3 regions of the Rhizobium sp. L9 genome follow, and region 3 is predicted to be linked to each of the others. Evidence: predicted binding sites of a transcription regulator. Region 3 holds the regulator's gene; each other region holds the start of a gene.
What was found. Region 3 encodes HrcA, which represses chaperone genes, less so after heat shock. Its sites were predicted from a motif close to GTTAGCACTCNCNNNNNGNGAGTGCTAAC; they were not measured.
Positions count from the first base shown of each region.

Region 1 (3,208 bases), on a different contig from region 3:
GTTGTAGCCGTAGTTGTCCTGATCCTTGTCCAGGATCTTGCCGACAACGATCGAAGCTTCGTCACCAGCGTTTTCAGCGATCTGGCGGGCCGGAGCCTGCAGAGCGCGGCGAACGATGTTGATGCCGGCTTCCTGGTCGTCGTTGATACCCTTGGCGGAGATCTTGACGGAAGAACGGAGCAGGGCAACGCCGCCGCCCGGTACGATACCTTCCTGAACGGCAGCGCGCGTCGCGTTGAGGGCGTCGTCGATGCGGTCCTTCTTTTCCTTCACTTCGACTTCCGTCGAGCCGCCGACGCGGATGACGGCAACGCCGCCGGCGAGCTTGGCGAGACGTTCCTGCAGCTTCTCGCGGTCGTAGTCGGAGGTGGTTTCTTCGATCTGGGCCTTGATCTGGGCAACACGGCCTTCGATGTCGGACTTGGCGCCCGAACCGTCGACGATCGTGGTGTTTTCCTTGGAGATCGAAACCTTCTTGGCGCGGCCGAGCATGTCGAGCGTGACGCTCTCGAGCTTGATGCCGAGGTCTTCGGAGATGACGGTGCCGCCGGTCAGGATAGCGATGTCTTCGAGCATGGCCTTGCGGCGGTCGCCGAAGCCGGGCGCCTTGACGGCAGCGATCTTCAGGCCGCCACGCAGCTTGTTGACGACGAGCGTAGCAAGGGCTTCGCCTTCAACGTCTTCAGCGATGATGAGGAGCGGCTTGCCGGTCTGGACGACGGCTTCGAGAACCGGGAGCATCGACTGCAGGTTCGAGAGCTTCTTCTCGTGAAGGAGAATGAAGACGTCTTCGAGGTCGGCGACCATCTTTTCCGGGTTGGTGACGAAGTAGGGGCTGAGGTAGCCGCGGTCGAACTGCATGCCTTCGACGACTTCGAGTTCGGTTTCGGCGGTCTTGGCTTCTTCAACCGTGATGACGCCTTCGTTGCCGACCTTCTGCATGGCTTCGGCAATGTCGAGACCGACCTGGCGTTCGCCGTTTGCGGAGATCGTGCCGACCTGGGCGACTTCTTCCGAAGTGTTGATCTTCTTGGCCTTGGCCTGGAGATCCTTGACGACTTCGGCAACGGCGAGATCGATGCCGCGCTTCAGGTCCATCGGGTTCATGCCTGCGGCAACGGCCTTGGCGCCTTCGCGAACGATCGCCTGGGCAAGAACGGTTGCAGTCGTGGTGCCGTCACCGGCGATGTCGTTAGTCTTCGAAGCGACTTCGCGGACCATCTGGGCGCCCATGTTTTCGAACTTGTCTTCAAGTTCGATTTCCTTGGCGACGGAAACGCCGTCCTTGGTGATGCGCGGAGCGCCGAAGGACTTGTCGATGATGACGTTGCGGCCCTTCGGGCCGAGCGTGACCTTCACTGCATCGGCGAGAATGTCGACGCCGCGCAGCATCTTTTCGCGCGCGGTGCGGCCAAACTTGATTTCTTTAGCTGCCATGTTTGTGTCTCCTGAATTCGATTTGTTCGGGCAAAAAGCCCGTCAGCCATTTCGGGAAAGCGGATCGGCCGATCAGCCGATGATGCCCATGATGTCGGCTTCCTTCATGATCAGAAGGTCTTCGCCGTTGATCTTGACTTCAGTGCCGGACCACTTGCCGAACAGAACGCGGTCGCCAGCCTTGACGTCGAGAGCGACGACCTTGCCGGACTCGTCACGAGCGCCGGAGCCGACGGCGACGATTTCGCCTTCCTGCGGCTTCTCCTTGGCGGTGTCGGGAATGATGATGCCGCCCTTGGTCTTTTCTTCGGACTCGACGCGACGAACGACGACGCGGTCGTGAAGCGGACGGAAATTGGTGCTTGCCATTGTCTAATCCCTCGATCGAATGACATTCGCGGGCCGGAGCGGTCCGCATGGATAAGTGTTAGCACTCCTCTCTGGTGAGTGCTAGCGCTCGAGCATTTAGGGATGGCTCCGAGAGGAGTCAATGAGAGCAATCACGAATTTTTGTGCCGGAATTGTGAAGAGGCGGCGAATTATCGGAGGTTCCCGCAGAAATCTCGTCTGGCATGGCAACGTTGCCAGACCTTGCCGTCCCCTCCCGCCGGGATTGCCGACGATCTTGTCTGCCAGGTGAAGAAAATGCCTTGCCATCGCCTTGCGCCTTTGCAATGTCACCGGTGACTGAAGCAAATCGGGAAATTGGAATGGCCAGGCGGATAGGAAACTTCTCGGAGATCACGGATCGCTATGACGTGGTGCTCTGCGACGTCTGGGGCGTCGTTCATAACGGCGTGGATCCGTTTCCGAAGGCCGCCGCCGCCCTTCAATCCGCGCGTGAGAGCGGCCTTGCCGTCGTCCTCATCACCAATTCGCCGCGCCTTTCCTGGCAGGTGGTCGAGCAGATGCGCCATATCGGCGTTCCCGACGGCGCCTATGACCGGATCGTCACCTCGGGGGACGTCACCCGCGGGCTGATTTCCGAGGGGCCGAAGACGGTCTTTCTGCTCGGCCCCGAGCGCGACAAGGCGCTTCTCGAAGGCATCGGCGTCGAGCGCCGGCCGGCCGGTGAAGCGCAATCGCTCGTCTGCACTGGCTTTTTCGACGACGAGACCGAAAAGCCCGAGGACTACACCGACATGCTCCTCGATTTCCAGGCGCGCGACGTGCCGATGATCTGCGCCAATCCCGACCTCGTCGTCGAACGCGGCCATCGCATCATCCCCTGTGCCGGCGCCATGGCTGCCTATTACGAGCAGCTCGGCGGTAAAACCCGCATTGCCGGCAAGCCGCACCGGCCGATTTACGAGGCGACACTTTCGGCCGCCCGCGAGCTTCGCGGCGATTTTTCCACCGACCGTGTGCTGGCGATCGGCGACGGCATGCCGACGGATGTGCGCGGCGCCTTGAATTTCGGCCTGGATCTTCTCTACATCAGCGGCGGGATCCATGCCAAGGAATACACCTTGAACGGCGAGACCGACGAGGCGATCCTCAACGCCTATCTCGAGCGGGAGAAGGCCGCGCCGAAGTGGTGGATGCCGCGCCTTGCATGAAGAGAAGCCAGCCGATGACCGTCTTCCACCGCAATGAAACCCGCGAAGCCTTGCCTGCCCATCTGAAGGGCGGGGTCATTGCCATCGGCAATTTCGACGGCGTGCATCGCGGCCATCAATCGGTGCTGAACCGCGCGCTCGAAATAGCGAAGGCGCGCGGCATTCCTGCCCTGGTGCTGACCTTCGAGCCGCATCCGCGCACGGTGTTCCGG
Region 1 covers NZ_NWSZ01000004.1:260,383-263,590, reverse strand. Annotated here, with positions in the region: gene groL (chaperonin GroEL) at 1-1,437, opposite strand, end outside; gene groES (co-chaperone GroES) at 1,510-1,806, opposite strand; gene CO660_RS04900 (TIGR01459 family HAD-type hydrolase) at 2,148-2,996, shown strand; gene CO660_RS04895 (bifunctional riboflavin kinase/FAD synthetase) at 3,011-3,208, shown strand, end outside.
Region 1: groES (co-chaperone GroES) is a predicted target of HrcA. The motif match lies at 1,864-1,892, and genes of this name have one in related genera.

Region 2 (3,208 bases), on a different contig from region 3:
CCTTCTTCTCGCCGCTGCTCCGATTTCCTCGCGTGCTGCCGATTGCGGCAGCACGGCCTCGCCGAAGCTCGACTGGCAGGAATGCACGAAGAAGAACCTGATGCTGCAGGGCAGTGATCTCCAAGGCGCCAATCTCTTCAGCACCGATTTCTCGCTGACCGATCTCAGCGGTTCGAATTTCAAATCCGCCAATCTGGAAAAGGCGAGCTTGGTGCGCGCCTCGCTTGAGGGGTCACATGCCGAAGGGGCCAACTTCGCCAAGATCGAGGCCTATCGCGCCAGCTTCGCCAATATTGTCGCGGACGCCGCGTCCTTTGCCGGGGCCGAGCTGCAGCGCGCCAATTTCGCGGGAGCCCGGCTTTCCGGCGCGAGCTTTGAAAAGGCCGAACTCGGCCGCGCCGATTTCGATAAGGCGGTACTGACGGGGGTGAAATTCTCCTTCGCCAATCTCTCCCGCGCCGATCTCTCCAGCGCCGTCTTCGAAGGCCCGGCGACGTTCGAGCGCGCCTTCATGTTCCTGACCCGCATCGAAGGCCTTGACCTCTCGGCTGCCGCCGGCCTCGAGCAGGCGCAGATCGATCTGGCCTGCGGCGATGCCTCGACCAAATTGCCGGCAGGCCTTTCTGCGCCTTCAAATTGGCCATGCCCTGCCGAGCACGAGTGAACTCGGGCTTTTGCATAGATTCCGTGCAGGTTGACGAAAGCTATGGCAGCAATGCCTGGCCGACGTGGAATGTGTCCGGTTCGAACTAGTGCAGCCTTAACTCGCCAATGACCCGACGCCATTCATTCGGTCCGATCAGCCGCTGATGGCTATAGCGGACGGAATGCAGCGGTCCGTCAAGGTTGGACTGCCAGAAATCGAGGAACTTGTGCATTTCCGGAAGGCCCGGGGCGAGATCGTAATCCTGCCAGACATAAGTCTGCAGGACGGATTCGAAATCAGGAAGGCGGTAGAGGATGTGGGCAGTGGTAAGGCCGTAACCGCTGAGCTGGCGCTCTAGATCCGATGAAAATTGCATGCTTCATCTCCGTTTCACGACAACGAGAAGGTGGCGCATATCTTGACGTCCATCAACGGGATTCTCAACGCACCGGCGGCTTTTGTTGTTCCTTCTCAGAATGTTAGCAGCCACTTCGGGTGAGTGCTAATTTTTTCTCTGCGCCCTCTTGAAATCGAAAAATCGCAAAACCAGATCAATGCGCGCAAAACGCTCGACAGAGGTTTGCACCCGCCCGGACTGGTCATCCGGTCCGGCCAGGGGAACAACATCGTTATTGTTTGTCCATTGGAGGAAAACATGTCGTTCCGACCGCTTCATGACCGCATTCTCGTCCGCCGCGTCGATTCCGAAGAAAAGACCAAGGGCGGCATCATCATTCCCGATACCGCCAAGGAAAAGCCGCAGGAAGGCGAGGTCATCGCCGTCGGTCCTGGTGCGCGCAATGATGCCGGCCAGATCCAGGCGCTCGACGTCAAGGTCGGCGATCGCATCCTGTTCGGCAAATGGTCCGGCACGGAGATCAAGATCGACGGCGAGGATCTGCTGATCATGAAGGAAAGCGACGTCATGGGTGTTATCGAAGCCCAGGCGGCCAAAAAGATCGCCGCCTGAGGCGTTCGCCCCGCGTTAGTCAAAAAAGCTGCCTATTGAAGGAGTTAAAGAATGGCTGCGAAAGAAGTGAAATTCCATAGCGATGCCCGTGAACGCATGCTGCGTGGGGTCGATGTGCTGGCCAATGCCGTGAAGGTCACGCTTGGTCCGAAAGGCCGCAACGTCGTGATCGACAAGTCCTTCGGTGCGCCGCGCATCACCAAGGACGGCGTCTCGGTCGCCAAGGAAATCGAGCTCGAAGACAAGTTCGAGAACATGGGTGCGCAGATGCTGCGCGAAGTGGCGTCGAAGACGAACGACCTCGCCGGCGACGGCACCACGACCGCGACGGTGCTCGCCCAGGCGATCGTCAAGGAGGGTGCCAAGGCGGTCGCCTCCGGCATGAACCCGATGGACCTGAAGCGCGGCATCGACCTCGCCGTCGATGCTATCGTGGCGGAACTGAAGACCAACGCCCGCAAGATCTCCAACAATTCCGAAATTGCCCAGGTCGGCACGATCTCCGCCAATGGCGATGCCGAGATTGGCCGTTATCTCGCCGAGGCAATGGAAAAGGTCGGCAACGAGGGTGTGATTACCGTTGAGGAAGCCAAGACTGCCGAAACCGAACTCGAAGTCGTCGAAGGCATGCAGTTCGACCGGGGTTATCTCAGCCCCTACTTCGTCACCAATCAGGACAAGATGCGGGTCGAACTGGAGGATCCCTATATTCTCATTCATGAGAAGAAGCTGTCGAACCTGCAGTCGATGCTGCCGGTTCTCGAAGCCGTCGTTCAGTCGGGCAAGCCGCTCCTCATCATCGCTGAAGACGTCGAAGGCGAAGCGCTCGCAACGCTCGTCGTCAACAAGCTGCGCGGCGGCCTGAAGATAGCCGCCGTCAAGGCGCCTGGCTTCGGCGACCGCCGCAAGGCCATGCTGGAAGACATCGCCATCCTGACCGGCGGCACCGTCATCTCCGAAGATCTCGGCATCAAGCTCGAGAATGTGACGCTCAACATGCTCGGCCGGGCAAAGAAGGTGGCCATCGAAAAGGAAAACACCACCATCATCGACGGGGCCGGTTCGAAGGCGGAGCTCGACGGTCGTACCGCTCAGATCCGCGCGCAGATCGAGGAAACCACCTCCGACTATGACCGCGAGAAACTGCAGGAACGCCTTGCCAAGCTCGCCGGCGGTGTTGCCGTCATCCGCGTCGGCGGCTCGACAGAGGTCGAGGTGAAGGAGAAAAAGGATCGCGTCGACGACGCGCTGCATGCCACCCGCGCAGCGGTCGAGGAGGGCATTCTGCCGGGCGGCGGCGTGGCGCTGCTGCGTGCAGTCAAGGCGCTCGACGCCGTCAAGACGGCAAATGACGACCAGCGGGTCGGCGTCGACATCGTCCGCCGCGCGATCGAAGCCCCGGTTCGCCAGATTGCCGAAAACGCCGGCGCGGAAGGCTCCATCATTGTCGGCAAGCTGCGTGAGAAGAGCGAATTCTCCTATGGCTGGAACGCCCAGAGCGGCGAATATGGCGATCTCTACGCGCAGGGCGTCATCGATCCGGCCAAGGTGGTGCGCACCGCACTTCAGGACGCCGCCTCCGTTGCCGGCCT
Region 2 covers NZ_NWSZ01000017.1:113,796-117,003, reverse strand. Annotated here, with positions in the region: gene CO660_RS17885 (pentapeptide repeat-containing protein) at 1-664, shown strand, start outside; gene CO660_RS17880 (aspartate-semialdehyde dehydrogenase) at 750-1,022, opposite strand; gene groES (co-chaperone GroES) at 1,302-1,616, shown strand; gene groL (chaperonin GroEL) at 1,668-3,208, shown strand, end outside.
Region 2: groES (co-chaperone GroES) is a predicted target of HrcA. The motif match lies at 1,125-1,153, and genes of this name have one in related genera.

Region 3 (3,208 bases):
GGCACGGTGACGCTCTGCACGCTCGGGCCGCTCACCAATATCGGCATGGCCTTCCAGAAGGCGCCCGACATCGTTGCCCGCATTCGCGAGCTGGTGATGATGGGCGGCGGCTTCTTCGAGGGCGGCAATATTACGCCGGCCGCCGAATTCAACATCTATGTCGATCCCGAGGCGGCCGATATCGTTTTCCGCTCGGGCGTTCCGATCGTGATGATGCCGCTCGACGTGACGCACCAGCTGCTGACCCGCAAGGACCGGGTCAAACGCATGGCTGAGATCGGCACGGCGCCTGTTAAGGCCATGGTCGAAATGCTGGAATTCTTCGAACGCTTCGATATCGAGAAATACGGCTCAGACGGCGGGCCGTTGCACGACCCGACGGTCGTCGCCTATCTGCTGAAGCCGGAACTTTTCCAGGGCCGGGACTGCAATGTCGAGATCGAGGTCCGGTCCGAACTTACCGCCGGCATGACCGTCGTCGACTGGTGGCATGTGACCGACCGCAAGCGCAACGCCAAGGTGATGCGTTACGTCGATGCGGACGGTTTCTTCGATCTCCTGATCGAGCGCTTCGCCCGCATCTGATTATTCTTTCCTTCTCCGAAGAGCGAAACGACCTCAGGCGTCCTTCTCGTCGAAGACGGAATTGGCTTCGGCCTCGACCGGTTTCGGGCCGCCCTTGGCGACGCCGACCATGGCCGGGCGCAGGACGCGCTCGCCGATGGTGAAGCCGGCCTGCACGACCTGGACGACGGTGTTGTTCGGCACTTCGGAGTTCGGCACCTCGAACATTGCTTGATGGAAATTCGGATCGAATTTCTGGCCGACCGGCTCCAGCTTGCGAACGCCGTGTCGCTCCAACGCCGAGAGCATCGAGCGCTCGGTCATTTCCACACCTTCGATCAGCGTGGTGAGGCCGGCGTCGGCCGTGGCTTTGGCCTCCGGAGAGATGGCGTCCAGCGCCCGGCGCAAATTGTCCGAGACGGCGAGCATGTCGCGAGCGAAACCGGCGACGGAATAGGATTTTGCATCCTTCACCTCGCGCTCGGTGCGACGGCGCAGATTATCCATCTCGGCGGCAAGTCGCAGATAGCGGTCACGCAGCTCGGCATTCTCGGCCTTCAGAAGCTCGAGCGGATCCGGCTGCTTGGCCTCCTCCTGCTCGACAGTGGCAGTCTCGACGTTGACGGCAGCGTCGGCTGCGGCATCGGCCGCAGTTGCGTCAGGTCCGTTTTTCGTCGTTTCATCGGTCATGACGGTCTCCGGTTGGTATTTTCAGATGCGCCCGATATCGAGGTTTGGCCGGAAAAAATCAAGTCTGCGTGACGAAGAAGCGAAAATTCCGCGCTTCCTCAGTGATGACGTCAAAGCGGATTGCGCGACAGGCGGGAGACGAGCTGAGCGGTGTAATCCACCATCGGCACGATGCGGGAATAATTGAGCCGCGTCGGGCCGATGACGCCGACAGCGCCGACAATCCGGTCATCATCGTCGCGATAGGGCGCGACGATGAGCGACGAGCCGGACAGCGAGAAGAGCTTGTTTTCCGAACCGATGAAGATGCGCACGCCCGAACCGCTTTCGGCCAGGTTGAGAAGCTCGATCAGGCTGTCCTTTTTTTCGAGATCGTCGAACAGCATGCGAAGCCGGTCGAGATCTTCGGCGCCGGCAAGGCCCTCGAGCAGGTTGGCGCGGCCGCGGATGATCAGCTGGGCGGGCTTTCCCTCTTCCGGGCTGCCGGCCCAGACGGCGATGCCGCGCTCTACAAGATCGCGCGAGAGCGCATCGAGCTCGTGGCGAACGTCATCCTTCAGACGGCTTAATTGTTTGCGCAGCTCCGGCAGGGTCTGGCCGGACATGTGCGCGTTGAGGAAATTCGCCGCCTCCGTCAATTGCGACGATGTGATGCCTGCAGGCAGTTCGATGATGCGATTTTCCACCTGGTCGTGATCGCCGACGAGCACGGCGAGCGCCTTTGTCGGTTCAAGCCGGATGAACTCGACATGTTTCAGCACCGGATCGCTTTTCGAGGTGATGACGAGGCCGGCCCCGCGCGAGATGCCGGAAAGCATGCGGCTCGCCTCGTTCATCATCGATTCCACCGGATTACCGCCGCTTTCGGCCCGCACCTGCCGGTCGATACTGGCGCGGTCCTCGGCGGAGAGATCGCCGATCTGCATGAAGGCATCGACGAAGAAGCGCAGCCCGATCTGGGTCGGCAGCCGGCCGGCGCTGACATGGGGGGAATAGATGAGACCGAGTTCCTCGAGATCGCTCATGACATTTCGCACCGACGCCGGCGAGAGTGACATCGGCAACAGGCGCGACAGATTGCGCGAGCCGAGCGGCTCGCCGCTTTCGAGATAACCCTCGACGATGCGGCGAAAAATTTCTCTGGAGCGCTCGTCCAGCGCAGCAACGGCATCCGAAACCGACGTCGACCTGATGCCCATGAACCTCTTGAACCCACGCTGATGATGCTCCCGAAAATATAGTCAAACTCGCACGCGTGGCAAAAGGGAATTTGCAAATGAGCGCCGCCAATCGTAGAAGCGGTCAGCAACTCCAGGAGATAAGAATGCGGCCTTCAGGCAGAAAAACCGACCAGATGCGCAAGGTCTCGTTCGAGCGCAATTTTTCCAAGCATGCGGAAGGCTCCTGCCTGGTGAAATTCGGCGATACGCATGTGCTTTGCACCGCAAGCCTCGAGGAAAAGACGCCGCCATGGCTGCGCAACACCGGCAAGGGCTGGGTCACGGCCGAATACGGCATGCTGCCGCGGGCGACCGGCGAGCGCATGAAACGCGAGGCCGCCGCCGGCAAGCAGGGCGGCCGCACGCAGGAAATCCAACGGCTGATCGGCCGGTCGCTGCGCGCCGTCGTCGATCTGCAGGCGCTCGGCGAAAAGCAGATCACGCTCGATTGCGACGTCATCCAGGCCGATGGCGGCACACGGACGGCCTCGATCACCGGCGGCTGGATCGCGCTTTACGATTGCCTGAAATGGATGGAAAGCCGCAACATGATCAAGGTCGACCGGGTCCTGAAGGATCATGTCGCCGCCATCTCCTGCGGCGTTTTCGCCAACCAGCCGGTGATCGACCTCGATTATCTTGAGGATTCCTCTGCCGAGACCGATGCGAACTTCGTCATGACCGGCGCCGGCGGCATCGTCGAAATCCAGGGCACGGCCGAAGGCACGCCGTTC
Region 3 covers NZ_NWSZ01000013.1:113,248-116,455, forward strand. Annotated here, with positions in the region: gene CO660_RS15560 (nucleoside hydrolase) at 1-585, shown strand, start outside; gene grpE (nucleotide exchange factor GrpE) at 619-1,254, opposite strand; gene hrcA (heat-inducible transcriptional repressor HrcA) at 1,365-2,453, opposite strand; gene rph (ribonuclease PH) at 2,579-3,208, shown strand, end outside.